4 regions of the Georgenia sp. X1117 genome follow, and region 1 is predicted to be linked to each of the others. Evidence: riboswitches for the same ligand, from Rfam matches in the RefSeq annotation. Region 1 holds a riboswitch; each other region holds the start of a gene.
The links. Region 1 has a riboswitch for thiamine pyrophosphate ahead of AC3D3D_RS10010 (thiamine ABC transporter substrate-binding protein). Riboswitches for the same ligand answer to the same signal wherever they lie in the genome.

Region 1 (7,066 bases):
CGCGCGGCCCGCCGAGCCGGGCTCACCCGGCGACGGCCTCGTCCCAGGCGCGCAGCCACTCCTCCCGGCCCGCCTCGATCTCGGCGGCCGGGACACCGAGCGGCTCCTCGGCGGGCGGCGCGAACTCGGCCCACTCCTCGGGCAGCGCGGCGGCGTCGTCGACGGGGTACATGTACATCGACCCGGGCAGCGCGGCCTGGACCTCCTCCGAGAGCAGCCAGTCGACGACGGCGCGCGCCCCCTCGGGGTTCGCCGCCCCCGCGACCACGCCCGCGTACTCCACCTGCCGCACGCACGTGTCCATCACCGCCGCGGTGGTCGAGGCGGAGCCGTCCTCGGTGAGGGTGGCGGCCGGCGAGGAGGAGTAGGACAGGGCGACGGGTCGGTCGCCGCCGACCACGGTGAAGTCCACGTAGTAGGCGTCCGACCAGGAGTCGACGACGCGCACCCCGTTGTCCGCCAGGCGCTGCCAGTACCCGGCGAACCCGTCCTCGCCGTACTCGGCCACGGTCGCGAGCAGGAGGGCCATGCCCGGGGAGGAGGTGTTGGGGTCGGTGACGACGGTGAGGTCGGCGTAGGCGGGGTCGGCGAGGTCCTCGAGGTCCGTCGGCGCGGGGCGGCCGTCCTCGGCGAACCAGGCGGTGTCGACGTTGAGGCAGACGTCGCCGAAGTCGATCGGGGTCAGCTCGTCGCTGCCCTCGAGCAGGAGGTCCTGCGCGGAGTCCGGCAGCGCGGGCGAGATGTAGGGCTCGAGCACCCCGCCGTCGATCGCGCGCGTGGCGTAGGCGTTGTCGATGCCGTAGACGACGTCGGCGCTCGGGCTGCCCGCGGAGAGCAGGAGCTCGTTGACGACGCTGCCGGCGTCGCCCGGCGCGGTGACGACGAGCGTGTAGCCCGTGTCCTGCTCGAACTGCGCGACGAGCTCCTCGGGGATGTTGAAGGAGTCGTGGGTGACCAGGGCGACCTCGCCGCCGCTGCCGGAACCCCCGTTGCCGGAGCCGCCGCCCGCGGCCTCGCCGCTGCCGCTCTCCGTGCCCGCCTCGTCGCTGCCACTCCCCGGTGCCGGGTCGTCGGAGCTGTCCCCGCCGCCGAGGGAGCAGCCGGCGAGGGTCAGCGCCAGGGCGGTGGCGCCGAGGAGCCGCGCCGGGCGGACGCGGGCGGTGATCGTCGTCGTGCGGGTGCTGCTGGTCGTACCGGTGATGCTGCTGTGCATGGCCTGCCTCCCGTGTGGGTGCGCAGGGTTCGTCGTCGCGGCGGGTGCCGCGACGACGGAGAGAAGTCCCGACTACCTCCGCCGGTGCTAACCGGATCAGGTTCGAGGGTCTGCGGCGTGCCGCACTCTCAGCGCCACGTGGGCGCTCCCCTGTCGTTCGCCGGCCATGCTACCCCGGCGAGGCGGGGCCTCAGTCGTCGTCGGTGAGTTTGGCCAGCTCGAGCTCCGCGGGCTTGTACCACTTCGCGGCCTGGCGCGTGGCGAGCTGACGGATGAGCCCGATGACGGCGCCCGAGACGGCGGAGAAGATGACGATCTCGACCAGCGAGACCGAGTCGTCGCCGTCGATGGCCTCCGGCGGCTCGTGCCCGGTCACCGCGACCCAGCCCTTCTGCAGGATCTTGTTCGCGGCGATGCCCGCGACCGCGCCGGCGCCGGTGCTGACGATCTTCCAGCCGATGTCCATCTCTGCCCTCCGTGGTCCGGGACGGGCGTCCCGGGGGTTGTCGGTGTCCCGCACGGTCGGCCGTGCGCTCCCGCTGGGACGATCATGCCCCAGTCTGCTTGTACGCGTGGTCCCCTCCGGCGGCCTCGATGTCCTCCGCCAGCTCGTCGGCCACGAGCGCCGACCGGTCCACGCGACCGGTGCGGTAGCCGCCGCGCCCGGCCATGTGCGCGCTGATCGGTGCGGTGAGGAACTGGAACGCGACGACGAGGACCAGGGTCCACCCGATCCGGGAGTCGCGCACCTCGAGAGCCACGCCGATCATCAGCAGGGACAGGCCGAGCACCTGGGGCTTGGCCGCAGCGTGCATGCGCGCGAACAGGTCCGGGAACCGGACCAGCGCGACCGCCGCGACCAGGACGAGCAGGGAACCCGCCACGAGGAAGACACCGCCGAGCACCGAGGCCACCGCCGTCCAGCTCATGACTGCTCCTCCCCCGTCACGCGCGGCGACTCCGGACCGTGCACCGGCGCGTCGTCGTCGTCCATCTCCCGCTCGCGCTCGAGCACCTGCTCGAGCTCCTCCTTGGTGAGGATGCGCGCCTCGTCGGACCGCTCCACCGAGGTGAACCGCGCGATCGTCACCGTGGTGAGGAAGCCGACCAGCGTGAGCACCACGAGGATCGGCACGTAGGCCGCGCTCCCGGTCCAGGCGATGAGCAGCGCGATGAGCGCCACGACGGACGCGGTGACGACGTCGGTGGCCACCGCGCGGTCGAGGGTCGAGGGACCGCGCTCCATCCGCGCCAGCGCGACGAAGATCGCGAGCACGACGATGCCCAGGCACACGTAGACGACGATCTCCATCAGGCCTCACCTCCCGTGCTCGTCCCGGCCGGGTCCTCGGCCGGCGCGGAGGCTGCGGCGCCCTCGACCGAGGGGGCCGGCAGGCGTCCGGCGCGGCGCGACCAGCCGGGGCGGAAGCCGGCGTCGACCAGCTGGTCGTCGGTGGCGAAGGCACGCAGCAGGCGCTCCTCCTGGGCGAGCACGTCGGCGTGCGCCTGCTCGAGACCGCCGGCGACGTCGACGTCGAGGATGTGCATGTAGAGCATCCCGGAGTTGCGCATGGCCTCGACCACCAGCGAGCCGGGCACGAGCGAGCACATGCCGCCGGTGGCGGTGAGGATGAGGTCGGAGTGCGAGCGCATCTGGACGCGGATGACGGCGCCGCGCGGCGCCCGCCCCCGCACGACCAGCGTGACGATGTCCCAGGAGGCGACGAGCACCTCCTTGACGAACACCGCGGCGAGCACGACGACCGCCAGCGGCCGCACGGTGGTGCGTCCGGTGGCCCGCGGCATCGGCATGAGGATCGTGACGAACAGCGCCAGCGCGAAGCCGGCCACGAGGTTGCCCAGCGAGAGGTCGCCCCACAGCAGCACCCACACCACGGTGAGCCCGATGACGAGCTTCCACGACGTCGGGGCCAGGCGCCGTCGGGCGGCGGCCGTGCGGCGGCGCCGGCCCCAGGCGGCGCGGGCGCCGGGCCGGTGGCTGCCCGACGGGCGCGCGGAGCTGGTGCGCGGGTCGGCGGCGGTCTCCACCCCGGCCCGGCCCGGGGTGTGGCGGTCGGTCACGGGACACCCTCCTCTCCGAGCGACGGCTCCTCGCTCGGGGTCTCCACGGGCAGGTCGCCGGACTCCTCGCCCTGCTCGGCGACCTCGTCGGAGATGCCGTCGCCCCGCTCGCCGCCCGGCAGGACGGCCGCGATGTAGGGGGTGCGCAGCATGAGGTCGCGTGCGGCGGTGTCCGCGTAGCGCACGATCGGGCCGGCCGCCACCGAGATGGCCAGCGACAGGGCGACGACGGCGCCCGCCGAGACGGTCATCGTCCGCGGCGAGGGGGTGCCCTGGAGCTCCTCGGGCGCCTCCTGCCAGAAGGCCATGTTCCACGCCTTGACCACGGCGTAGAGGGTGAGCAGCGAGGTCACCAGGCCACCCGCGACGAGCATCCAGGACATCCACGAGCCGTCCTCGGCGGCGGCCTGCATGAGGCCGACCTTCCCCAGGAAGCCGGTGAACGGCGGGATGCCGGCCAGGTTGAGCGCCGGGACGAGGTAGAGCACCGCCAGCAGGGGGGCGAGCCGGGCCAGCGAGCCGAGCCGGACCAGCGACGTGGTCCCGCCGCGCCGCTCGATGAGCCCGGCCACGAGGAACAGGCCGGTCTGGACGGTGATGTGGTGGGCGACGTAGAAGATCGCGGCCGACAGCCCCGCCGTCGTGGCCGTGCCGACGCCCCAGATCATGTAGCCGATGTGGCTGATGAGCGTGAAGGACAGCAGTCGCTTGAGGTCGGCCTGCGCGACGGCGCCGAAGATGCCGATGAGCATCGCCGCCAGGGCCACCCACATGAGGACGGGGCTGAGCCGGTCGTCGCCGAAGAGGGTGATCTGGGAGCGGATGATCGCGTAGACGCCGACCTTGGTGAGCAGGCCCGCGAAGACCGCGGTCACCGGCGCCGGCGCCGTCGGGTAGGAGTCGGGCAGCCAGGCGGACAGAGGGAACAGGGCGGCCTTGATGCCGAAGGCGACCAGCAGCACCGCCTCGAGGACGATGGTCACCCCGGGGTCGAGCTCGGGCAGGCGCTGCGCGAGCTGGGCCATGTTGACCGTGCCCGCGGCCGCGTAGACGAAGGCGATGCCGGCGAGGAACACCAGCGAGGAGACCAGGGAGACGATGACGTAGACCGTGCCCGAACGGATCCGGTCGCGCGTGCCGCCCAGGGTGATGAGCACGAAGCTCGCCACCAGCAGCATCTCGAAGCCGACGTAGAGGTTGAACAGGTCCCCGGCGAGGAAGGCGTTCGACACGCCGGCCGACAGGACGAGGAAGGTCGGGTGGAAGATCGTCACCGGCGCGCCCTCGTCGCCGTCGGCGAGATTCTGCGCCAACGCGTACACGAGGACGGCCAGGGTGACCGCCACCGAGACCACGAGCATGAGCGCGGAGAGCCGGTCGGCAACCAGGACGATGCCCACCGGCGCCGACCAGCCGCCGATGTTGAGCACGACCGGGCCGGAGTCGACGGCCACCAGCAGCACGATGGCCACGGCCAGGACGATGCTGAGCACGGACACCGAGATGATGCCCTGCGCGCGACGGAAGCGGGCGAGCACGAGCGAGCCGCCCGCACCGAGGATGGGCAGCATGACCGGGACGGCGAGGAGCCAGCTCATGAGCGTGCCTCCCCGTCGTGCTCACCGGCGCGGCGCCGGTCGCCGCCCGAGCGCCGGTCGTCGCCGCGCCCGTCGCGCGAGCCCCGGTCGTCCGCGCGATCGCCGCCTGCGCGCCCGTCGCGCGCGTCCGTCCGCGCCGGCCGGTCGACCTGCTCGGCGCCCACGGCCGCCCGGGGCACGCCGCGCACGCCGACGCGGGTCTCGGCCGACCCCGGCGGCGGCGGTGCGTGGCTCGCCCGGCCCGAGCCGTGCTCGGTGTCGGTCTCGTCGAAGGTCGTGGCGGCCTCCTGCTCGAGGGTGGATCCGGAGTCGTCCGTCGAGCGCGCGTCGAGCTCGTCGCGGGCGGCGCGGCGCGCGATGCGCCGGTCCTCGAGGTCGTCCTGCACCTCGTCGTGGCCGTTGAGCTGCCAGGAGCGGTAGGCCAGCGCCAGGAGGAAGGCGGTGATGCCGAGGCTGATGACGATGGCGGTGAGGATCATCGCCTGCGGCAGGGGGTCGGACATGTCCTCGGCATCGGTGGTGCCGATGAGCGGCGGGTCCCCGGCGCGACCGCCGGCCACGAGGATGAGGACGTTGATGCCGTGGGTGATGAGGCTCGCGCCGATGACGATGCGCGAGAGCGAGCGCTCGAGGACGAGGTACACGCCGGTCCCGATGAGGACCGCGACGACCACGAGGAGCGCCACCGAGGGGCTGGTGTCGATCACTGCCTCTCCCTCCCCTGGTCGGGCGTCGCGCCGCCGGCGCGCGCGGTGGTAGCGGCCTGGTCCTGGAGCTCGTCGTCGACCTCGTCGCGCCGGTCGACGCCGGCGACCCGGTCGTCCGCGGCGCGCGCGGGGTCGTCGTGGGACAGGTCGGGGGCCTGCTCGCCCTCGAGCTCGCCGTGCCGGTCGACCTCGGCGCCCAACGAGCGCAGGATGTCCAGCACCAGGCCGACGACGACGAGGAACACGCCCAGGTCGAAGCCCAGCGAGCTGACGACGTGCACCTCGCCGAAGGGCCACAGGTGGAAGTAGGCGTCGACGCTCTGCAGGATCGTGCCGCCGAAGGCCAGCGGGGTCAGGCCGGCGACGGCGGCGACCACCAGGCCGGAGCCGAGCAGGTGCCCGGGGTGCAGCGGCAGGGCCTCCGCCAGCTCGAACCGTCCGCCGGCGAGGTAGCGGACCACCAGCGCGATCCCGGCGACGATGCCGCCGGCGAACCCGCCGCCGGGTGCGTTGTGGCCGGAGAAGACGAGGTAGAGGGCGAAGATCATCAGCGTGTGGAAGATCAGCCGCGCGCCGATCTCGAACATCACCGAGCGCCGCACCGGGGCCAGGGTGGCGCTCGCCGCGAGCCACCGCTGGTTGCGCTGCGGGTCGCGCAGGGCGGGGTCGGGCGTGGCCTTGTAGCGCTGCACGCGCACGCCCGCGGCCGGGTCGGGGTACTCGGCCCACACCCCGGGGGTGCCCTGCCTCGGCTCCACGCGCCGCTCGATCCTGCCCACGCGCATGCGGACGAAGACGAGCGAGGCGATGCCCGTGGCGGCGGCGACGATCACCGAGATCTCGCCGAGGGTGTCCCAGGCGCGGGTGTCGACGAGGGTGACGTTGACGATGTTCGAGCCGTAGCCGTACTCGTAGACCTCGCCCGGGAAGTCGACCGTGACCGGCGGGTGGATCCGCCCACCGGTCATGAACAGGGCCACCACAGTCACGGTCACGCCCACCCCGGAGCCGATGATCACCCGCATCCACCGGGAGGCCGCCAGCGGCCGGTTGGAGAAGTAGGCGGGCAGGCGGCGCAGCACGAGGACCAGCACGACCACCGTCACGGTCTCGACGACCGCCTGGGTGAGCGCCAGGTCCGGGGCACCGTGGAGGATGAACAGCAGGGCGACGCCGTACCCGGCGACCCCGAGCAGCAGGACGGCCTTGAGCCGGCGGCGCGAGCGGGCCGCCAGCAGGGCGGACACGCACACCATCGCGGCGACGGCGACCTGCAGCGGCGAGTCGGCCACCCGCAGGCTCGCGGGGACGCCGCCGGGGAACAGCACCAGCGCCGAGAGGACGGCGGCGACCAGGGTGACGAAGATCGTCGAGACGTAGGCGGGCAGGGAACCGCGCTGCGTCAGCGCCGTGACGTCGGCCGCGAAGTGGTCCAGCCCCACCAGCGAGCGCCGGTAGACGCCCTC
Region 2 (7,066 bases), 650 kb from region 1:
GGCCCGGCCCAGCACGGAGACGACCTGGGCGATGGGGAGGAGCTCGATGCCGTGCAGGACGGCGAGGTCGACCGTGGGGCCGGGCGGCAGGATCTGCGCGGCCAGGAGGGGCGCCGCGGCGCGGACCGGTCGGATCGTCGGCGCGACCTCGGGGTGCTCGGCCAGCGCCTTGCCCAGGGTGGCGCCCCGGTCGGCGGCCAGCTGCTCCCACAGGTGCGCGGCCTGCGTGCGGTGCGTCCGCACGGCGCGCCGCAGCCGGTCGGCGGCCGCCGAGCGCACGGCCGGGACGAGGGTGGCCCGCTGCTCGGCCTCGAGGCGCTCGAGGTCGGCCAGGTCGGCGGCCAGCGCGGCCGGCTCCCGGCCGGACAGGGCGGGCTCGTCGGCCAGCACCTGCTCGAGCACGGAGCTCCACCAGGCCAGGTCCAGCTCGGCCACGACGAGGTCGTCCGGAACGGTGCGCGCGGCGAGGTCGTCGAGGAGCTCGCCCAGTCCCTCGGCGCGCAGCTCGTCGACCAGGCGGGTGCGTTCGGGCAGGGTCCGCAGGGCGGTGGTGTCGGCCTCGAGGGCCTCGACCGTGCGGCGCAGCTCGTCCAGCGGGAGGTCGGCGAGCGCGCCGCGCCCCTGGGAACGGTCGAGCACCGCGTCGAGGGCGGCCACGTCCTCGGCGGTCTCCCGCTCGAGCTCGCGGATGTCGGCCAGCCCGTCGGGCAGCCGGGGCCAGCCGCCGCCGGTGGAGTGCCGGGTCCAGATCTCGCGCTGCTCCTGGACGCGCAGCAGCTCGGTGTGCAGGTCGGCCACCGAGCGGCCCGGCCGCACGAGGTCGCGAGCCTGCCGGACGAGGCGGCGCCGGGTGCCGCCCGGCATGACGGTCTCCTGCGCGCGCCGGTCCTGACGCGGCGCGGTGGCCGTGACCATGTCCGCGGCGGAGTGCTCGAAGATCTGAGGGAGGAAGACGTCCAGAGCATCGGCCACGCCGTCGAGCATCTCGAGCTGCTCGTGCCATTCACGCAGGGTGGTGGCGCGCTTGAGGCCGGTCTGCACGGCCGTGGAGCCGACGAGGTCGTCGACGGCCGGGAGCTCGACGCCGGTGAGCCGCTGGACGCGGGCGAGCGCGTCGGCGGCCTCCTGGTTGGTCGTCAGGCGGGCGCCGTACCAGGGGGTGCTCGATCGCCTGAGCGTGAAGGCACCCAGGGTCGCGGCGCGGGCGAGCCGGGCGGCCGCTCCGGTGCGGGCGCTCCCGCTGAGCGCGCGCAGGTCCTGCCCGGCAATGCGCGCACCGGTGCGGGGGCCGGGGTTCTGCGCGGTGAGGCGGGCCAGGGCCTGCAGCGCGTCGAAGACCGAGACCCCCCAGCCCTCGTGACGCCGATGCAGCGAGTCGAGCTGCTCGCGCACCTGCGAGCGGGCGGCGCGCAGCTCCTCGCGGGTGCGTCGCACGGCGGCCTCGTCGACGGCGACCGCCGGCGCCTCCATCCCCCGCCGCACCGAGCGGGAGGCCTCCTCGCGCCAGCCGCCGTCGGCGCGCAGGTCGAGCACGAGCTCGCCGAGGCCCAGCTCGTGGAGGTGGGCCACGGTGGACCGTCCGGTGCGCCGGTCGCCCGGCACGTACAGCACCGTGCGCCCGTCGGCCGCGGCGCGGGCGAGGGTGGCCGCGACGACCCCGACGTCGTCGGCGCCGGGCGGTGCGTCGACGACGAGGTGCCCGCCCTGCCCGACCAGGCGGACCGCCTGCTCGCCGGCGACCTCGACGTCGCCCACCGCGCGCTCCTCGTCGGGGTCGGGGTCGGTGTCCTCCTCGGGCGGGAGGGCACCCCCGAGGGCGGCGCGCGCCTGGTCGTGCCCGGCGAGCGCGGCCACGACGTCGGAGGAGGCCAGGTGCGGGACCATCGCGCGCAGGTCCTCCACGGCCACCTGGCCCGGGTGCAGGAAGGTGCCGACGACGACGCGGTCCTCGATCTCCAGGCCCGGCAGGTACCGGGCGGCCAGCTCGGCGACGCCGACCAGGGCCTCGCGCTGGCTGGAGGCCGGACCGAGCGGCGGGAGGTGGTCGACGGCCTCGCCGGGCAGGCCCGCCTCGGTCAGCGCGCGGGCGAGGACGGGGTTGAGCTCGACGGTGCGCTCGAGGGTGAGCTCGACCTCGCCGTCGGCGGAGACCGGCTGCAGGCGTACGCCGCGCAGGAAGACCGGGGTGCGGATGGTGCGCACGATCGGGGGCTCGACGCCGGCGTCGTCCGCCCGGCCGGCTGAGGTCGAGGACGGGTCGAGGTCGTCGTCGAGGACCGGCGGCGGGAGCGCGGACCAGGTGGCCACCCCGGTGGCGAGGTACGTCGGGGCCACGCCGAAGCGCTGGGCGAGGTCCTCGGCCCGCGAGCGCACCGCCCGGGCGTCCTGGTGCGCCGTGACCGCGGCCTGCCGCTCGCGCACGAGGTTGGACAGGCGGGTGGGACGGCCCGCGTAGAGCTGGGCGGTCCCGCCGGGGTGGGCGTGAGTGAGGTCGAGGACGGCCTCGCCGAGGTCGTCGTCCTCCCCCAGCCCCTCGGCGCCCAGCGCGGTGAGGTCGGCGATCCAGCGCTCGACGGCGCGGGCCACGGCCCCGGTGCGGGTCCCCGGCCGGGGACCGTGCGGGGCATCCTCGGGCCGGGCATCCTCGGGCCGGGCGGCGTCCCCGGCACCCGCGGGGGCACCCGCGGCGGTGGTCTGGTCGGCGTCGGGCGAGCCGGCATCGTCCCCGCCGGCGGCCGCCTCACCGGTGGCGTCCTCGGCCGCGTGGGCCGGCTGCCCGGTGGTGGCCGGGGCGTCGGTCGTCGGGGCGGACCTGGCGCGTCGCCGGTCGCTGTCCCGGCCGCGGCGGAAGGGCGGGATCGGCGGAGGCGTCATCCCACCAGGGTAGGCGCGCGACGGCCCGCGCGTCGGAGCGACGGCAGTGGTGTCGGGCGCTGGCCGGCGGCGGGGTGGCGGCGTCGCGGCCTCGGCGCCGCGGGCGACCCGCCCGGACAGACAAGAACGGAGCGTGACGCGCAGGGGGGGCAGGCGTCACGCTCCGTCTGACGACAATCATGCCCACCCGGACGGCTGAGCGCAAGCCCGCTCGCTCGCGGCCTGGGTCACAGGACCACGGGGGCGGGCGACGGGGTGCCCTCGGGCGGATTCGAACCGCCGACACCCGCTTTAGGAGAGCGGTGCTCTATCCCCTGAGCTACGAAGGCAGGAAGGCCGACCAAGGATAGCGCGCCACGGACGGGGGCCGCGTCCCACCTGGCGACCCCGCTGACCATGGGGGCACGGAAGTGTGGCAGGGTTCACGTCAGGTGCAACGTCGCACCGATTTCTCACCGGGGGCACCACATGCGGTCCACAGTCACCACCACAGCGACCACACTGGTGGTCGAGGCCGTGCTCGACGTACCGGCGCACGCGATCTGGCTCATCCTGTCGACGCCCGCGCTGCACGTGTGTCAGTTTTCGAAGTCCACTGCACGAGTGTCCGAAGTCGACTGCACATTTTAAGGTTGCGCAGCCGTTGTCTGGTGAGGCGCCATGGTGAGGGCTGCGGCGGCCAAGGAACGCCGTAGCGCAGCCGGGCACTGGTGACAGCACGCCCGGACGGTCCGAGGCGCGACCCTTTTGCGATCGCTGAAGCGAGGGCACGGTGCTGGGAACGGTGCGGATGTTAAGCTGGTGAATGACGCGGGGTGCCGTGCTGGTACGGCTGAGATCACACCCGTTGAACCTGATCTAGTTCGTACTAGCGAAGGGAACGTCGCCGATGTCGGCACCTTCTTCCGTCCCTACTGTCCCACTCGATGCTGCCGCTGTGGGCGAGGCCTTGGCTGCGATGCGCGGGCATGCCCCGCTGGTGCAGTGCCTGACCAACGTCGTCGTCGCTCAGTGGACAGCGAACGTCCTGCTCGCGGTCGGCGCCAGTCCGTCGATGGTGGACAACCCGGAGGAAGCCGGGCCGTTCGCCGCCGTCGCCGACGGGGTCCTGGTCAACCTCGGCACGCCCCAAGAGGCGACGGTGGCTGCGATGCACGGCGCGGTCAGTGCCGCCGCGGCGGCCGGCACCCCGTGGGTGCTCGACCCGGTCGGGGTGGGTGGGCTCGCCTGGCGCAGCCGGGTTGTCGTCGACCTGCTCGCCCACGCCTCCCCGGCACTCGTCCGTGGCAACCCCTCAGAGATTCTCGCTTTCGCCGGTGGGGGCAGCGGTGGGCGGGGTCCGGAGAGCGTCGACGCCGCCGAGGATGCCCTCGACGCCGGCCGGGCGCTGGCCCGGGAGCACGGCACCATCGTCGCGGTCTCCGGGGAGGTCGACCACCTCACCGACGGCACCCGGCTGGTGCGGGTGGCCAACGGCCATCGATGGTTGACCCAGGTCACTGGCGGTGGGTGCGCGCTGGGCGCACTCATGGCTGCCTTCGCCGCCACCACCGACGACCCGCTCCTGGCCGCCACGGCCGCGACCGCGACGTACACCGTGGCCGCCGAGGTCGCGGCCGAGCGTGCCGCCGGGCCGGGGAGCTTCGCCGTTGCGCTGCTGGACTCTCTCGCCACCCTCAACCCGCAGGAGCTGACCGAGAAGGTGGTGCTCCGGTGACCCGCCGACCGGTGAACCTCAGCCTCTACCTGGTCACCGACACCGGTTTGTGCGGCCCACGGGGGGTGCCCGCGACCGTGCAGGCTGCGGTCGCGGGCGGAGTCACCGTGGTGCAGTTGCGTGACCCGGGCGCCACCGACGCCCACTTCGTCGCCCTCGGCGTGGCGGTCCGCGAGGTGCTGGCGGGGACCGGGGTGCCGCTGATTATCGATGACCGGGTCCACCTCGTTCAGGACATCGGCGCCGACGGCGTCCACGTCGGTCAGCGCGACATGCCGCCTGCTCAGGCCCGGCAGTTGCTCGGGCCGGACGCCATGGTCGGGCTGTCGGTCAGCACGATCGAGCAGGTTCGCACAGCACGCGGGCTCGGTGACGGCGTCTTGGACTACCTCGGCGTTGGACCGGTGTGGCCGACGGCGACCAAGCCTGACCACGGCACTCCGATCGGCCCGGGCGGGGTGGCTGCGGTGGCCGCCGCGAGCCCGTGGCCGGTCGTCGCCATCGGCGGCATCACCACGAAACGCACCGGCATGCTGCGCCACAGCGGCGCCGCCGGCGTGGCGGTCGTCTCGACGGTGTGCGCCGCGGAGGAACCAGCCGTGGCGGCCGCGAGCCTGCGGGCCGCGTGGGACGGGCAACCGTGAACCCCCGCCCACCGATCGCGCTGACGATCGCCGGCTCCGATCCCTCCGGCGGGGCCGGTATTCAAGGCGACCTCAAGACCTTCTCCGCACTGGGTGCCTACGGCACCGCGGTGCTCACCTCACTGACCGCCCAGTCCACCCAGGGAGTCACCGGTGTCCACGTCGTCCCCGCGGACTTCGTCCGCGCCCAGCTGGGCACCCTCGTAGACGACGTGGCGGTTGACGCCGCCAAGATCGGGATGCTCGCCTCCGCGGCCACCATCGAGACCGTCCTCGCCTTCCTCGACAAGCGCTCCGACGCGGTGCCGGTTGTGGTCCTCGACCCCGTCATGGTGTCCACCGCCGGTTCCCGGCTGCTGGCCGAGGACGCCGTCGAGCCGATGCGCCAACTCCTGCCGTACGTCTCCCTCATCACGCCGAACGTCCCCGAGGCCGCCGTGCTGCTCGACGCCGACCCCGCCGAAGACCTCGACACCATGCGCGCCCAGGCCATCGCGCTCCGGGAGCTGGGCGCCGCGCGGGTGCTGGTCAAGGGGGGCCACCTCGGCGGCGACGCACACGCCACCGACCTGTGGCTCGACGACGCGGGCGAGCAGCTGCTGACCGGCCCGCGGGTAGCCACGGTCAACACCCACGGCACCGGGTGCGCCCTGTCCTCCGCGATCGCCGCACTCGCCCCGCGCACCGGGTCCCTGCTAGAGGCCACCCGCCAGGCCAAGACTTGGCTCACCGGCACCCTGCGGGCCGCCGACGCGCTCCACATCGGCCACGGACCCGGCCCCGTGCACCACTGCCACGACATCTGGAAAGACGAGAACGACTGGAAGGACAGCGACCGATGACCAGCCCACACACCTCCATGCCCGAGACGATTCGCGACCACGACGACACTGGCGTGTTCAGCACCGTGGCGTGGCATCGCACGGCCAGGGTCCGCGAGGCGATCGACGCGCTGCCCTTGTTGCACCAGCTGAGCGACGCGACCCTGGCGGAAGAGACGTTCCGGCACTACCTCGCCCAGGACGCGCTCTACCTGGCCGACTACGGCCGGGTCCTGGCCGCGGCCGCCGCTCAGGCCCAGGCGTCGGAGGAAATGGCATTCTGGGCGCAGGCCGCGCGGGAGGTGGTCGAGGTCGAGCGGCAGCTGCACGCCACCCACGTCACCGACCTCACCGCCGCCGAGCCCTCACCGACCACGGTTGCCTACACCTCCTACCTGCTGAGCCTCGCGACAGCGGGAAACTACCCGGTCCTCGCGGCCGGCATACTGCCGTGCTTCTGGGTCTACGACGACGTCGGCACCCGTTTGAAGGCCGCCGTCGGTGACCTGAGCACGCACCCGTACGGGGACTGGATCGCCACCTACGGCGATCCAGACTTCACCGCCGCCACCGACACCGCCCGGGACATCGTGGACCACCTCGCCGACCAGGCCAGCCCCGGCACACTGGCGCGCATGCACACCGCGTTCCACCGCGCCACCCAGTACGAGTGGATGTTCTGGGATGCCGCCCACCGGCAGGAGACCTGGCCCATCTGAGGTCATTGGTCGGTGCGCCCTTGGGCGCGCGCTCATCATGATCTTTCGAGAGCTGGTCGCCGCCCTGGAGACTCCTACCGTCCGGTGGTGTTGCTCGGACGGTGGGAGACCGGACCCGGGGTTGATCAAGGTAAACGGCGCGCTCAGGCCGGTGCCCCGCACGAGAAGCGCCAGCGCTTTTGACACCATGCGCCCCGAAGGGGATGCGTCCTATCAGTCGATGAGTCCTGTGTCGCCTGAGAGGGCGTCGGTGAGCCACCGCGGGTGCATGGGGAGCAACGGTGCCGGAAG
Region 3 (7,066 bases), 740 kb from region 1:
TGCGGCGACCACCTCGTCGAGCCGTCGGAGCACCGGCCCGAGCTCCTCCGGCGCGACGTGGTCGAGCAGCCAGGCGACGAGCTCGGGCAGCCGGAGACCGCCGCGGGCCAGCGGCCCCGGGGAGCGCAGCACCTCGTGGGTCGGTCCGTCGGCGACGACCCGGCCACCGGCGAGCAGCACGACCCGGTCGGCGAGCGCCGCGACCGTGCGCAGGTCGTGGCTGGTGACCACGACCGCGCGGCCGGCGGCGGCCTCGTCGCGCAGCGCCCGGACGGTGGCGATCGTGTCCCCACGGTCGAGCCCGAGGGTGGGCTCGTCGGCCAGCAGCGTGGCCGGCTCGTGGACGAGCATCGCCGCCAGGCTCAGGCGCCGCTTCTCCCCGCCGGAGAGCCGGAACGGGTTCTGGTCGGCCAGGTGGTCCAGCCGGTGCCGCTCGAGCCGGTCGGCCACCGCGGCCGCGCTGTCCGGTCCGGTCCGGCCGTACCCGACCTCGTCGGCGACCGTGTGCGCGAGGAACTGGTGCTCGGCGTTCTGGAAGACGAGCCCGGCGGGCTCGCCGACGAGATCACCCGCCAGGGGGTCGAGCAGCCCGGCGAGCGTGAGCAGCAGGGTCGACTTGCCGACGCCGTTGGGGCCGAGCACCGCGACCACCTCGCCGCCGCGGAGCGCGAGGTCCACGCCCGCCAGCACCGGGTCGGGCGCTCCGCCGCGCAGCGGTGGCCGCCCGACGTCGAGGCCGCGCGCGGCGAGCACGACCGGGCCGGGCACAGCGGGTGACGGCGGCCGACCCACCTGGCCGTCGCCGGACGGGGCGAGCCCGGCCAGGAGGCGGGTGTTGCGAGGTTCGGCCAGTCCGCCCGGCGCGCCGGTGCCGGCGAGCAGCTCGGCCTCCAGCGGCAGCCAGCAGCCCGCCGCGACGAGGTCGGCCGCGTGCTCGTGGAGCACCTCGATGGTAGGCCCGACCGCGAGCACCCGTCCGTCGCGGCCGAGGGCGACCGCCCGCTCCGGGAGCCCGGCCAGGCCCGCGGGGCCGGCCCACTCGTCGAGCCGGTGCTCGACCAGCAGGACTGCCGGGTCGTGGCGGGCACGCGCCCGGTCGAGCGAGCCGCGCACCGCGGCGATCCCGGCCGGGTCGAGCATCGACGTCGGCTCGTCCAGCAGCAGCACGTCCGGGTCGGTGACGAGCGCGGCGGCCAGCGCCACGCGCTGCGACTCGCCCCCCGACAGGTCCGCGCTCGAGCGGTCGCGCAGGTGCGCGGCGCCGACGGCGTCCAGCGCCGCGTCGATCCGGCCGTCGATCTCATCCGGGTCGGTGCCGTGGTTCTCCAGCGGCAGCGCGAGTTCCTGGGCCACCCCGGGCAGGCACACCGCCGCAGAGGGGTCCTGCGCGACGACGCCGACGTACCGGGAACGGTCGACGACCGGGGAGTCGACGTCGGTGGCGCCCCGGACCGAGACCTCGCCCGTGACCTGCGCCGACACGGTGTGCGGCACGACGCCGGAGACCGCGTGCAGGAGCGTCGACTTCCCCGACCCCGAGGGTCCCAGGACCACCGCCTGCTCACCGGCGTCGAGGGACACGGACACACCGGACACCACCGGCTCGGACCTGCCCCGGAAGCGCACGGCGAGGTCGGCCACGCGCAGGGCCGCGACGGCGGTGGCCGCGCCGTCGGGGGACGGGGTGACCCCGACCGCGGGGGAGCCCGCCGGGCGGGCGCTCGTCACGAGGTCCCCGCCCGGCCGATGGCGAAGTTGTCGGTGACGCCGGTGCGCGCGAGGGCGTCGACGACGACCTTGGCGAGCAGGCCGCCCAGCACGATGCCGGACAGCGCCTGGATGACGAGCCGCAGGGCGAAGATGTCCTGGCCGTACCAGCCCGAGCGGAACGCCGAGTAGAAGAACACGAGCGTCGCGCCGAGCAGGCCGGCCAGGGCGAAGATCTCCCAGCCGTACCGCTTATACCGGGTGAGGAAGAACGGCAGCTCGCAGCCCACGCCCTGCAGCACGGCGGCGATGACGAGGAGCGGGCCGACCGGGGAGCCGAGGAACGCGAACTCGATGACGGCGGCGATGACCTCGGCCAGCACGCCGGCGCCGGGGCGCCGCACGATCGCCACCGCGATCGGCGCGACGATGAGCCAGCCGCCGAACAGCACGTGCTCGGACAGGTCGCCGGCCGGGCCCATGAGCAGGCGCAGCCCGCTCCAGGCCTGGACGAGCGCCCAGTAGACGAACCCGAAGACGGCGCCGAGGACCACCACGAGCACGAGGTCCTTCAGCGCCCACGGCCCCGGCCCGGTCCGGGCCTCGCGGGGGCTCATGCCCGCCCGCCCAGGCTGGGCGAGCCCACCGAGACGGTGAGGTGAGCGACGACGTGCGGCACGGCGGTGCCGACCTCGGCCCAGGCGTCGGACGCGGTGGTCAGGACGTCGGCGAGGTCCCCCTCGAGCAGGGTGGCGTAGTGCGCCGGCGAGGCGGCGGTGCCGCGGCGTCGCGCGCCCTCGATCGCCCCCATGATGTGGTCCATGTGCTCGCCGCCGCCCGAGGACCCGTCGAGGAGGGGGTAGAGGGACCACTGGGCCTGAGCGTCGATGCCGGTCCGCGCGAGGTCGACGGGGACCGGGCGGGGAGCCCGGGCCCCCGTCGGGAGGTCGCAGGTCACCTCGCCGGGGCAGCCGCGCGAGAGCAGGATGTGGGCGACGACGTGCCCGCCCCCGGAGCCCCGCGAGGCCGCGGCGACGAGGCCGGTCGCGTAGGCCACCAGGCGCTGCTCGGCGGGCTGCTCGCGGGCCCCGACCCAGGTGCTCACCGTGTCGGTCTCGGTGACAAGGCCGGCGGTGAGCCCCTGCTCCTCGACGTCGGCCAGGGCGCCGCCGATGACCTCGGCGAAGTCGTCGGTGTGCGGGTGGACGCTGAGCCGCATCCCGATGCCGAGCTCGGCGGGGGTGGGAGCGGGGGCGCCACGACCGGACGCGTCCGGGGCGGTCGGGTGGTCGCGCGGTTCGGTCTGCTGGGTGTGCACGGTGCCGTCCTCGGCCCGCGGGTGTCGTCGAGTCCCGCCGGCGCGGTGTGCCGACAGGCTCCCTGCTCCCTACGCCGGTACGAACCGGATCAGGTCAGCGGGTCTGCGGTCTCTCCGCACTCTCAGCGCCGGCAGGCGCTCCCCGGGGGTTGTGCCGACCGTAACCGGTGGGGCGACCGGCTGTCGACCGGTGTCCAGGACGGGCCGGGCCACCCCCGTCCGTCCTGGCCGTCCCGGCCCGCCGCCGCGGGTCAGGCGCGCGAGCCGAGCGCCGCGATGTGCTCGGGCAGCCGGTCGTGGCTGCCGTACATGAAGTGGTTCTCCATGCGCTCGGAGAAGCGGCTCGCCTCGGTGGTCCGGCCGACCGCCTCGGCGACCTGGCGGACGTGGATCGGGGCCGCGCCGCAGCACACGCCGAGGTAGTGCACGCCCAGGTCGTACGCCTCGCGGGCGAAGGCGCCGATCTCGTACCGGTTGGTGTACAGCGGGTCCAGGCCGGTGGGGAAGGCGCGGCCGTGGGGGACCGGGGTGGCGGCGTCGACGTCGGAGAGGTTGAAGAACGTCGGCTCCGCGGCGGTGGTGCGGTAGGGGATCGGCAGCGCGCCGACGTGGCAGGACACCGCGGCGCGGATCTCCCGCAGCCACGGCAGCATGGTGGCCGGCCCGCGGAAACAGTTGAGCCCGACGACGTCGGCCCCGCCCTGCTCGAGACGCTGCGCGGTCTCGACGATCCCCACGCCGTCGGCCATCTCCTCCAGCGCCATCGGCGCGAGGGTGAGGACCACGGGCAGGCCCGAGGCGCGGGCGACCTCGAGGGCGGTCAGCGCCTCCCCGGCGTAGTAGAAGGTCTCCCCGACGATGAGGTCGGCGCCCTCCTCGACGGCCCAGCCGACCATCTCCTCGAACATCGCCCGCACCTCGCCCTGGCGGGCCGGGTCGGCGGGGTCCCAGATGTTGGAGTTGGAGATGTTGCCGGCCATGAGGTTGCCGGGCACGCCGTCGGCGACCTCCCGGGCGATCCGCAGCGCGGAGCGATTGAGCGGCTCGAGCAGGTCCTCCTTGCCGATGACCCGCATCTTCTCGCGGTGCCCGTTGTAGGTGAAGGCCTCGACGACGTCGGAGCCGGCGCGCTGGAAGTCGCGGTGCAGGGCGCGCAGGGCGTCCGGGTGCTCGAGGGCGACCTCGGGGACGAACTCGCCGGCGGTGAGGTAGCCGCGGCGCTCGAGCTCGAAAAGGAAGCCCTCGGCGCAGATCACCGGTCCGGCGTCGAGACGGTCGGTCAGGGTGGGCTGCTCGCTCATGTGCTGTTCCTCGGGGTCGGGGCGATGACCGCCGCAGTGAACCGCAGCCGCCCGCGTGCGCGCGCGTGCCCACCCCGGGTGCCCACCAGGTGGGACGGCCCTCAGCTCTCCCAGACCCCCGAGGAGCCACGCCGGTGGCTGCCCACGAGGTGAGTGTCCACGATCCCGACGGCCTCCATGAGGGCGAACATCGTCGTCGGGCCGACGTGGCGGAAGCCGGCCGCCTTGAGCGCCCGGGCCAGGGCGGCGGACTCCGGCGAGGTGGAGGGGACCTCGGCGGGAGTGCGCGGCGCCGGGGTCGCCTCCGGCCGGTGCGACCACACGAGCTCGGCCAGCCCGCCGCGGCCGCGCAGCTCGACGGTCGCGCGGGCGTTGTCGATCGTCGACTCGATCTTGCGCCGGTTCCGCACGATGGCGGCGTCGGCGAGCAGCCGTTCGACGTCGCCGTCGTCGAACGCGGCGACCGCGTCCACGTCGAACCCCGCGAACGCCGAGCGGAACGCCTCGCGCTTGCACAGGATCGTCACCCACGAGAGCCCCGACTGGAAGACCTCGAGGCTGAGCCGCTCGAACAGCCCGCGCTCGTCGCGCACCGGCATGCCCCACTCGGTGTCGTAGTACTCGCGCAGCAGCGGGTCGGTCGCCGCCCACGCCGGCCGCGCCAGCCCGTCCTCACCGACGACGACGCCGGGGATGTCCTGCGCCCCGCCCGCGTCGGGGGTAGGGCTCGGGCTCGTGTCCGGGCCCGTCCGTGGTTGCGCTGCGCTGGTGCTCGCCATGACCACATCCTCGCGCGGCACCGGCGCGGCCGCCGCCCTTCTCCACACTCCCCGGCCGCGCGCCGTCCGTCCACAGCCCCCGGTAGCGTCGATGCATGGCCGAGCAGCGACCCGCCGTCCCCGAGACCAGCGGCGCGGAGGTGGCCGACGCCGTCGCCCGCGTGCGCGCGACCTTCGAACGCGGACAGACCCTGCCGCGGGTGGGCCGGCGCGAGCACCTCGCCGACCTGCGCCGCATGCTCCTTGAGGGCGCCGACCAGCTCGTCGCCGCCCTCGAGGCCGACCTCGGGCGGCACGCCACCGAGTCCTGGCTCGTCGAGATCGGGTTCACCATCGGCGAGCTCGACCACGTCGTGCGCCACCTGCGGCGGTGGACCGCCCCGCGGCGGGTGGGGGTCCCGCTCGCGCTGGCCCCCGCCTCGGCGGCCGTCGTGCGTGAGCCGCTCGGCGTCGTCGGGGTGATCGCGCCGTGGAACTACCCGGTCCAGCTGCTGCTCGCCCCGCTGGTGGGGGCGCTCGCGGCCGGAAATGCGGTGGTGCTCAAGCCCAGCGAGGTGGCGCCGGCGACCTCGCTGGCGCTCGCCGACCTGGTCGGGAGGTATCTCGACCCCGACGTCGTGCAGGTCGTCCAGGGCGGGCCGGCCACGAGCGAGGCGCTGCTCGACCAGCGCCTCGACCACCTCTTCTACACGGGGGGCTCGCGGGTGGCGCGGATCGTCGCGGCCGCCGCGGCCCGCACCCTCACCCCGGTCACCCTCGAGCTGGGCGGGCGCAGCCCGGTGTGGGTCGACCCCGACGAGGACCTCGCCGCGGTGGCGGGCCGGCTCGCCTGGGCCAAGCTCGTCAACGCCGGCCAGACCTGCGTGGCCCCCAACCACGTGCTCACCACGCCGGAGGCGGTGGCCCCGCTCGCCCGGCACGTGGCCGCCGCTGTGCGGCGCATGTACGGGGTCGACCCGGCCGAGAGCCCCGACTACGGACGGCTCGTCTCGACCGCCCACCACGCGCGGGTGACCGCGCTGCTGGACGACTCGCTCGCCGCCGGGGCCGAGCTCGCCTCCGGGGGCGGCCGCGACGCGGAGGAGCGCTACCTCGAGCCCACGGTGCTCACCGGGGTGCGTCCCGAGCATCCGGTGATGGGGGAGGAGATCTTCGGGCCGGTCCTGCCGATCATGGCCGTCGACGGCCTGGAGGAGGCGATCGCGCTCACCCGGGCGGGGGAGCACCCGCTGGCGGCCTACGCCTTCACCGACAAGCGGTTGGACCGGACCCGGTTCGTGCGGGAGGTCCGCGCAGGCGGCATCTCCTTCGGCGCCCCGATGCTCCAGGTCTCCGCGCCGGACCTGCCCTTCGGCGGGGTGGGTGGCTCGGGCACCGGCGCGTACCACGGGGAGGCCTCGGTGCGGCGGTTCTCCCACGAGAAGTCGGTGCTGGCCAAGCCCATGCGGCCCGACACCCTTGCCCTGGCCTTCCCGCCCTACGGCGGCCGGGCCCGCGCGATGCTCAGGGCGATGTTCGGTGTGGGGCCGGGCGCCGGGCGAGGCTGAGGAGGGCCGGCTCGACGTCGCGACACCGCCCGGTTGACCGGTCCGGCGACCGGCTCAGCCGCCCCAGACGCGCATCTCCCAGGCGGCCTCGGAGAGGTTCCAGGCCGTCCACGCGGGGTAGTACCAGGCCGAGACCGCCACGACCGCGCCCAGCACGATCGCCAGCGTCACCCACGCCGAGCGCGTGATCCGCACGGCGCCGTCCTCCGAGACGAGCAGCGCGACCGTGCTCGGCCGCGCCCGGGCCGCGGGCCCGGCGTCGTCGCCCGGCACGCCGTGCTCGTCCACCCGCCAGGGCACGGGGCGCGCGAAGTGGCCGCGCAGCCGCCACCAGCGCTCGTCCTCGTCGGCGCGTTCGAGCCCGCGCGGCACCGGAGCGTCGGTCGGCGGCCGCAGGACCCCCAGCAGCCAACC
Region 4 (7,066 bases), on a different replicon from region 1:
GCGGGGGGTCATCCTGCGCAGCGCGCCTGGCAGGGCGGCGCGGAGCTGCGCGAGGGTGAGGGTGCGGCGCGGCGCAGGGGGCTGCGCCGGCGACGACGTGGGCGTCGGCGCGGAGGACGGGTCGGAGTGTTCGGAGTGGATGGTCTTGTCGATGGTCGGCATGGTCACTGCAGCCCTTCAGCGAGCGGTCCCAGGGTGAGGACGGGGAAGAAGACGAGTGCGGTCACGAGCAGCGCCGTGCCGACGGTGAGGCCCACGAACAGCGGGCGGTGGGTGGGCAGGGTGCCGGAGGTCGCCGGGATCCGGTCCTGCGCGGCGAACGAGCCGGCCAGGGCAAGGACCAGGGCGATCGGGAGAAACCTGCCCAGCAGCATCGCCACGCCGATCGCGGTGGTCAGCCACGGCGTGCTGGCGGTCAGCCCCGCGAAGGCGGAGCCGTTGTTGTTCGCGCCCGAGGCAAAGGCATAGAGCACCTCGGACAGGCCGTGCGAGCCGGTGTTGGTCAGCGAGACGTTCTCGATGCTGTGGCGCAGCGGAGGAACCGCGAAGCTGAGGGCGACACCGCCGAGCACCAGCAGCGGCATGACCAGGATGTAGAGGCTTGCGAGCTTCATCTCCCTGGGGCCGATCTTCTTCCCGAGGTACTCGGGGGTGCGACCGACGAGGAGGCCCGCCACGAACACGGCGATGATCGCGATGACGAGCATGCCGTACAGCCCGGCGCCCACGCCGCCGGGGGCGATCTCGCCCAGGAGCATGTTCACCATCGGGACCATTCCGCCCAGCGCCGTGTACGAGTCGTGCATCGAGTTCACGGAGCCGGTCGAGGTGAGGGTGGTGGTCGCCGCGTAGAGCACGGACTGGGGCAGGCCGAAGCGGGTCTCCTTACCCTCCATCGCGGCGCCGGCGAGTTCAGGGGCGGTGCCCTGCCCGGCGAACTCGAAGGCGGCCAGTACGGACACCGAGGCGAGGTACAGGGTCCCCATCGTCGCGGCGATCGCGTAGCCCTGACGGTGATCGCCGACCATCGTCCCGAAGGTCCGCGGAAGGGAGAAGGGGATCAGCAGGATAAGGAAGACCTGGAACAGGCTGGTCCAGCCGGTCGGGTTCTCGAAGGGGTGGGAGGCGTTGGCGTTGTAGAAGCCGCCGCCGTTGGTGCCGATCTCCTTGATCGCCTCCTGCGACGCGACCGGACCGCCCGGGAGTGTCTGGGTGCCGCCCGCGACGGTCGTGACGTCCACGTAGCCCTGGAAGTTCTGCACCACGCCGCCTGCGATCAGCACGACGGCGCTGAGGATCGATACCGGCAGCAACACCAGGAAGGTGCCACGCAGCAGATCGACCCAGAAGTTCCCGATCGTTCCCGTGCGGCGCCGGGCCAGGCCTCGCACCAGCGCGACCGCGACGGCGATGCCGGTGGCGGCCGAGACGAAGTTCTGGACCGCGAGACCGGCGAACTGGACCGTGTAGGAGAGGTCCTCGCCGGAGTACGCCTGCCAGTTGGTGTTCGTCACGAAGGAGATCGCGGTGTTGAACGCGACCCCCGAATCGATCGACTCATTGCCCAGGGAGTAGGGCAACAGCTCCTGGAGCCGCAGGAGACCGAACAGCGCGAGGACGCCCACCAGGGAGAACAGCAGCACGGACCGCAGGTAGGCGGGCCAGGACTGCTCGCGGGAGGAGTCGACGCCGAGGACGGCGAACACGCGCGTCTCCCAGCGCGAGGAGACTGGGGCGGTGAAGACCCAGGCCATGTAGTCGCCCATCGGGCGGTACACGACCGCGAGAGCGGCGACGAGTGTGAGGACGCTCGCGACGAGGTAGAGCCAGTCCATCAGAAACGCTCCGGTGCAAGCAGGGCGATGAACAGGTACACGATCGCGGCGAGACCGAGGAGGAGGGCGAGGATCTCGAGTACGATCACAGCTTCTCCACCGCCCGCGCGATGAGGGCGACGACCGCGAATAGGGCGATCACGCCGACCACGGAGAGGACGTCGAGCACAGCAGGACTCCGTTCTGAGTAGGGGCGGCCGCCGTCCGGCGGTCGCACGCCGAGGTGCGGCGCGATACCGAGCACACACCGTTCACGGCGGCGGGACAGGCGTCCTCACGGAATCCATACGGCTCTCGAGCCGATCCTCATGGACTGCTTACGCCAGTCGTCCCCCGGCTGGGGCTCAGGTCACCGACAGCACTCGGTGCGACACCACACTGGGCTCCCACACACCGGAATCTGCAAAACCGTCACCATTCGCTGTGGGGACGCTAGATAGGGCCTCCAACACAACTCGCAGCGTTCCACGCCACACACTGCCGACGGCCTACCTAGTCGCGTTGCGGAAACCTACAGCTTTACGAGACACACAGCCGAGCGGCGAAGGGATCGTCTCGAGCTGGGTCGATACCGAGCGGCGGTGTCTCGTGAAGTCGTCGCACCGTGTTGCGTCTCAGATCTTCCAGAGCAGCGAGTTTGTGAGGCATCATGTGGTGATGAGGCTTCTGGGGTATGTCAGGTTCCGAAGTCCACTGCACGATCGTCCGAAGTCGACTGCACATTCAAAGGTTGCGCAGCCGTTGTCTGGTGAGGCGCCATGGTGAGGGCTGCGGCGGCCAAGGAACGCGCGTCGGGCACTGGTGACAGCACGCCCGGACGGTCCGAGGCGCGACCCTTTTGCGGTCGCTGAAGCGAGGGCACGGTGCGGGGAACGGTGCGGATGTTAGGCTGGTGAATGACGCGGGGTGCCGTGCTGGTACGGCTGAGATCACACCCGTTGAACCTGATCTAGTTCGTACTAGCGAAGGGAACGTCGCCGATGTCGGCACCTTCTTCCGTCCCTACTGTCCCACTCGATGCTGCCGCTGTGGGCGAGGCCTTGGCCGCGATGCGCGGGCATGCCCCGCTGGTGCAGTGCCTGACCAACGTCGTCGTCGCTCAGTGGACAGCGAACGTCCTGCTCGCGGTCGGCGCCAGTCCGTCGATGGTGGATAACCCGGAGGAAGCCGGGCCGTTCGCCGCCGTCGCCGACGGGGTCCTGGTCAACCTCGGCACGCCCCAAGAGGCGACGGTGGCTGCGATGCACGGCGCGGTCAGTGCCGCCGCGGCGGCCGGCACCCCGTGGGTGCTCGACCCGGTCGGGGTGGGTGGGCTCGCCTGGCGCACCCGGGTTGCCGTCGACCTGCTCGCCCACGCCTCCCCGGCACTCGTCCGTGGCAACCCCTCAGAGATTCTCGCTTTGGCCGGTGGGGGCAGCGGTGGGCGGGGCCCGGAGAGCGTCGACGCCGCCGAGGACGCCCTCGACGCCGGCCGGGCGCTGGCCCGGGAGCACGGCACCATCGTCGCGGTCTCCGGGGAGGTCGACCACCTCACCGACGGCACCCGGCTGGTGCGGGTGGACAACGGCCATCGATGGTTGACCCAGGTCACTGGCGGTGGGTGCGCGCTGGGCGCGCTCATGGCTGCCTTCGCCGCCACCACCGACGACCCGCTCCTGGCCGCCACGGCCGCGACCGCGACATACACCGTGGCCGCCGAGGTCGCGGCCGAGCGTGCCGCCGGGCCGGGGAGCTTCGCCGTCGCGCTGCTCGACTCTCTCGCCACCCTCAACCCGCAGAAGTTGACCGAGAAGGTGGTGCTCCGGTGACCCGCCGACCGGTGAACCTCAGCCTCTACCTGGTCACCGACACCGGTTTGTGCGGCCCACGGGGCGTGCCCGCGACCGTGCAGGCTGCGGTCACGGGCGGGGTCAGCGTGGTGCAGTTGCGTGACCCGGGCGCCACCGACGCCGACTTCGTCGCCCTCGGCGTGGCGGTCCGCGAGGTGCTGGCGGGGACCGGGGTGCCGCTGATTATCGATGACCGGGTCCACCTCGTTCAGGACATCGGCGCCGACGGCGTCCACGTCGGTCAGCGCGACATGCCGCCTGCTCAGGCCCGGCAGTTGCTCGGGCCGGACGCCATGGTCGGGCTGTCGGTCAGCACGATCGAGCAGGTTCGCACAGCACGCGGGCTCGGTGACGGCGTCTTGGACTACCTCGGCGTTGGACCGGTGTGGCCGACGGCGACCAAGCCTGACCACGGCACTCCGATCGGCCCGGGCGGGGTGGCTGCGGTGGCCGCCGCGAGCCCGTGGCCGGTCGTCGCCATCGGCGGCATCACCACGAAACGCACCGGCATGCTGCGCCACAGCGGCGCCGCCGGCGTGGTGGTCGTCTCGACGGTGTGCGCCGCGGAGGAACCAGCCGTGGCGGCCGCGAGCCTGCGGGCCGCGTGGGACGGGCAACCGTGAACCCCCGCCCACCGATCGCGCTGACGATCGCCGGCTCCGATCCCTCCGGCGGGGCCGGTATTCAAGGCGACCTCAAGACCTTCTCCGCACTGGGTGCCTACGGCACCGCGGTGCTCACCTCACTGACCGCCCAGTCCACCCAGGGAGTCACCGGTGTCCACGTCGTCCCCGCGGACTTCGTCCGCGCCCAGCTGGACACCCTCGTAGACGACGTGGCGGTTGACGCCGCCAAGATCGGGATGCTCGCCTCCGCGGCCACCATCGAGACCGTCCTCGCCTTCCTCGACAAGCGCTCCGACGCGGTGCCGGTTGTGGTCCTCGACCCCGTCATGGTGTCCACCGCCGGTTCCCGGCTGCTGGCCGAGGACGCCGTCGAGCCGATGCGCCAACTCCTGCCGTACGTCTCCCTCATCACGCCGAACGTCCCCGAGGCCGCCGTGCTGCTCGACGCCGACCCCGCCGAAGACCTCGACACCATGCGCGCCCAGGCCATCGCGCTCCGGGAGCTGGGCGCCGCGCGGGTGCTGGTCAAGGGGGGCCACCTCGGCGGCGACGCACACGCCACCGACCTGTGGCTCGACGACGCGGGCGAGCAGCTGCTGACCGGCCCGCGGGTAGCCACGGTCAACACCCACGGCACCGGGTGCGCCCTGTCCTCCGCGATCGCCGCACTCGCCCCGCGCACCGGGTCCCTGCTAGAGGCCACCCGCCAGGCCAAGACTTGGCTCACCGGCACCCTGCGGGCCGCCGACGCGCTCCACATCGGCCACGGACCCGGCCCCGTGCACCACTGCCACGACATCTGGAAAGACGAGAACGACTGGAAGGACAGCGACCGATGACCAGCCCACACACCTCCATGCCCGAGACGATTCGCGACCACGACGACACTGGCGTGTTCAGCACCGTGGCGTGGCATCGCACGGCCAGGGTCCGCGAGGCGATCGACGCGCTGCCCTTGTTGCACCAGCTGAGCGACGCGACCCTGGCGGAAGAGACGTTCCGGCACTACCTCGCCCAGGACGCGCTCTACCTGGCCGACTACGGCCGGGTCCTGGCCGCGGCCGCCGCTCAGGCCCAGGCGTCGGAGGAAATGGCATTCTGGGCGCAGGCCGCGCGGGAGGTGGTCGAGGTCGAGCGGCAGCTGCACGCCACCCACGTCACCGACCTCACCGCCGCCGAGCCCTCACCGACCACGGTTGCCTACACCTCCTACCTGCTGAGCCTCGCGACAGCCGGAAACTACCCGGTCCTCGCGGCCGGCATCCTGCCGTGCTTCTGGGTCTACGACGACGTCGGCACCCGTTTGAAGGCCGCCGTCGGTGACCTGAGCACGCACCCGTACGGGGACTGGATCGCCACCTACGGCGATCCAGACTTCACCGCCGCCACCGACACCGCCCGGGACATCGTGGACCACCTCGCCGACCAGGCCAGCCCCGGCACACTGGCGCGCATGCACACCGCGTTCCACCGCGCCACCCAGTACGAGTGGATGTTCTGGGACGCCGCCCACCGGCAGGAGACCTGGCCCATCTGAGGTCATTGGTCGGTGCGCCCTTGGGCGCGCGCTCATCATGATCTTTCGAGAGCTGGTCGCCGCCCTGGAGACTCCTACCGTCCGGTGGTGTTGCTCGGACGGTGGGAGACCGGACCCGGGGTTGATCAAGGTAAACGGCGCGCTCAGGCCGGTGCTCCGCACGAGAAGCGCCAGCGCTTTTGACACCATGCGCCCCGAAGGGGATGCGTCCTATCAGTCGATGAGTCCTGTGTCGCCTGAGAGGGCGTCGGTGAGCCACCGCGGGTGCATGGGGAGCAACGGTGCCGGAAGCTCATCCGGGGAGAAGAAACCCGCCTGTGAGGTCTCCACACCATCAGGGTGCATCTGACCGCCGCGCGGGAGGCAGGCGAAGGTGGTGGTGACGAACTGGGTCACTCTCCCGTCGGGATAGGCGAAAACCTGCGAGGCGGGGTCCGAGTACACCCCCACCAGCCGCTGCACTTGCACCTGCAAGCCGGTCTCTTCGGCGACCTCCCGCACCGCCGCCTGGGCGGCAGTCTCGCCCACCTCGACGTGTCCCGAAGGCAGTCCCCACAGCCCGTTGTCCAGCCTGCGCCCCAGTAGCACGCGCCCGGCCTCGTCGAAGACCACCGCGGCCACACCCGCCCGCACCTCGTCCGGCCACGGGTACGGCGACGGGCGCATCGGGCCGATGTCAAGGGCCGGATCAAACAGCCCGGCCAGGCCCGTGACCGTGGCCTCCGCAACGGTGGGATCACACTGCCGACGGCCGCTGCTCGGCGTCGCGGGAGCGACGAGGATCGCCGGCAGGCCCGCGCAGTGCGCCCCGACGACGTCCGTAGCCGGGGTGTCCCCCACGACCACCACTCTCGTCGTAGCAGGGAGCCCGCGCTGGGCCAGGCGGAACATCTCCGGTCCCGGCTTGCCCACCACGACCGGTCGGCGCCCACTGGCGGTCTGGATCGCTGCGACGACCGCGCCGGTGGCCGGCCACGGGCCGCTCGCTGTGGGGAACGTGGCGTCCACGTTCGTGGCCACGAACGGCACGCCGGTACGCAGGAGGGCGGTGGCCTGGGCGAGGTCCCGGTAGGTCACCGTCTCGTCGCAACCGACCACCACCGCCTCGGCCCCAGACCCCTCCACGGATTCCACGCCTTGGGCCGCGAGTTCGCCGCGGAGGCCATCACTGCCCACCACATAGGCGCGGGTAATGCCCTGCTGGCGCAGCCAGCACGCCGTAGCCCACCCGGAAGATAC

Region 2: it holds a riboswitch for thiamine pyrophosphate, as region 1 does, so the genes downstream of both, thiM (hydroxyethylthiazole kinase) here and AC3D3D_RS10010 (thiamine ABC transporter substrate-binding protein) in region 1, are expected to answer to the same signal.
Region 3: it holds a riboswitch for thiamine pyrophosphate, as region 1 does, so the genes downstream of both, AC3D3D_RS06510 (YkoF family thiamine/hydroxymethylpyrimidine-binding protein) here and AC3D3D_RS10010 (thiamine ABC transporter substrate-binding protein) in region 1, are expected to answer to the same signal.
Region 4: it holds a riboswitch for thiamine pyrophosphate, as region 1 does, so the genes downstream of both, thiM (hydroxyethylthiazole kinase) here and AC3D3D_RS10010 (thiamine ABC transporter substrate-binding protein) in region 1, are expected to answer to the same signal.

What each region holds. Positions count from the first base shown of each region.
Region 1 is NZ_CM173492.1:2,170,842-2,177,907, reverse strand. It holds gene AC3D3D_RS10015 (ABC transporter permease) at 1-26, opposite strand, end outside; gene AC3D3D_RS10010 (thiamine ABC transporter substrate-binding protein) at 23-1,213, opposite strand; TPP riboswitch at 1,270-1,375, opposite strand; gene AC3D3D_RS10005 (DUF4235 domain-containing protein) at 1,404-1,679, opposite strand; gene mnhG (monovalent cation/H(+) antiporter subunit G) at 1,762-2,142, opposite strand; gene AC3D3D_RS09995 (MrpF/PhaF family protein) at 2,139-2,525, opposite strand; gene AC3D3D_RS09990 (Na+/H+ antiporter subunit E) at 2,525-3,295, opposite strand; gene AC3D3D_RS09985 (Na+/H+ antiporter subunit D) at 3,292-4,893, opposite strand; gene AC3D3D_RS09980 (Na(+)/H(+) antiporter subunit C) at 4,890-5,600, opposite strand; gene AC3D3D_RS09975 (Na+/H+ antiporter subunit A) at 5,597-7,066, opposite strand, start outside.
Region 2 is NZ_CM173492.1:1,521,690-1,528,755, forward strand. It holds gene AC3D3D_RS06950 (hypothetical protein) at 1-2,874, opposite strand, end outside; tRNA gene AC3D3D_RS06955 (tRNA-Arg) at 3,131-3,203, opposite strand; TPP riboswitch at 3,676-3,772, shown strand; gene thiM (hydroxyethylthiazole kinase) at 3,764-4,591, shown strand; gene thiE (thiamine phosphate synthase) at 4,588-5,235, shown strand; gene thiD (bifunctional hydroxymethylpyrimidine kinase/phosphomethylpyrimidine kinase) at 5,232-6,077, shown strand; gene AC3D3D_RS06975 (TenA family protein) at 6,074-6,775, shown strand; gene AC3D3D_RS06980 (HAD-IIA family hydrolase) at 6,989-7,066, opposite strand, start outside.
Region 3 is NZ_CM173492.1:1,431,188-1,438,253, reverse strand. It holds gene AC3D3D_RS06520 (ABC transporter ATP-binding protein) at 1-1,728, opposite strand, end outside; gene AC3D3D_RS06525 (energy-coupling factor transporter transmembrane component T family protein) at 1-1, opposite strand, end outside; gene AC3D3D_RS06515 (ECF transporter S component) at 1,725-2,324, opposite strand; gene AC3D3D_RS06510 (YkoF family thiamine/hydroxymethylpyrimidine-binding protein) at 2,321-3,025, opposite strand; TPP riboswitch at 3,073-3,180, opposite strand; gene AC3D3D_RS06505 (homocysteine S-methyltransferase family protein) at 3,277-4,326, opposite strand; gene AC3D3D_RS06500 (DNA-3-methyladenine glycosylase I) at 4,428-5,105, opposite strand; gene AC3D3D_RS06495 (aldehyde dehydrogenase family protein) at 5,201-6,652, shown strand; gene AC3D3D_RS06490 (dolichyl-phosphate-mannose--protein mannosyltransferase) at 6,707-7,066, opposite strand, start outside.
Region 4 is NZ_JBYMUV010000002.1:8,569-15,634, forward strand. It holds gene kdpB (potassium-transporting ATPase subunit KdpB) at 1-162, opposite strand, end outside; gene kdpA (potassium-transporting ATPase subunit KdpA) at 165-1,835, opposite strand; gene AC3D3D_RS15130 (potassium-transporting ATPase subunit F) at 1,835-1,924, opposite strand; gene AC3D3D_RS15135 (hypothetical protein) at 1,921-2,079, opposite strand; TPP riboswitch at 2,728-2,824, shown strand; gene thiM (hydroxyethylthiazole kinase) at 2,816-3,643, shown strand; gene thiE (thiamine phosphate synthase) at 3,640-4,287, shown strand; gene thiD (bifunctional hydroxymethylpyrimidine kinase/phosphomethylpyrimidine kinase) at 4,284-5,129, shown strand; gene AC3D3D_RS15155 (TenA family protein) at 5,126-5,827, shown strand; gene AC3D3D_RS15160 (HAD-IIA family hydrolase) at 6,041-7,066, opposite strand, start outside.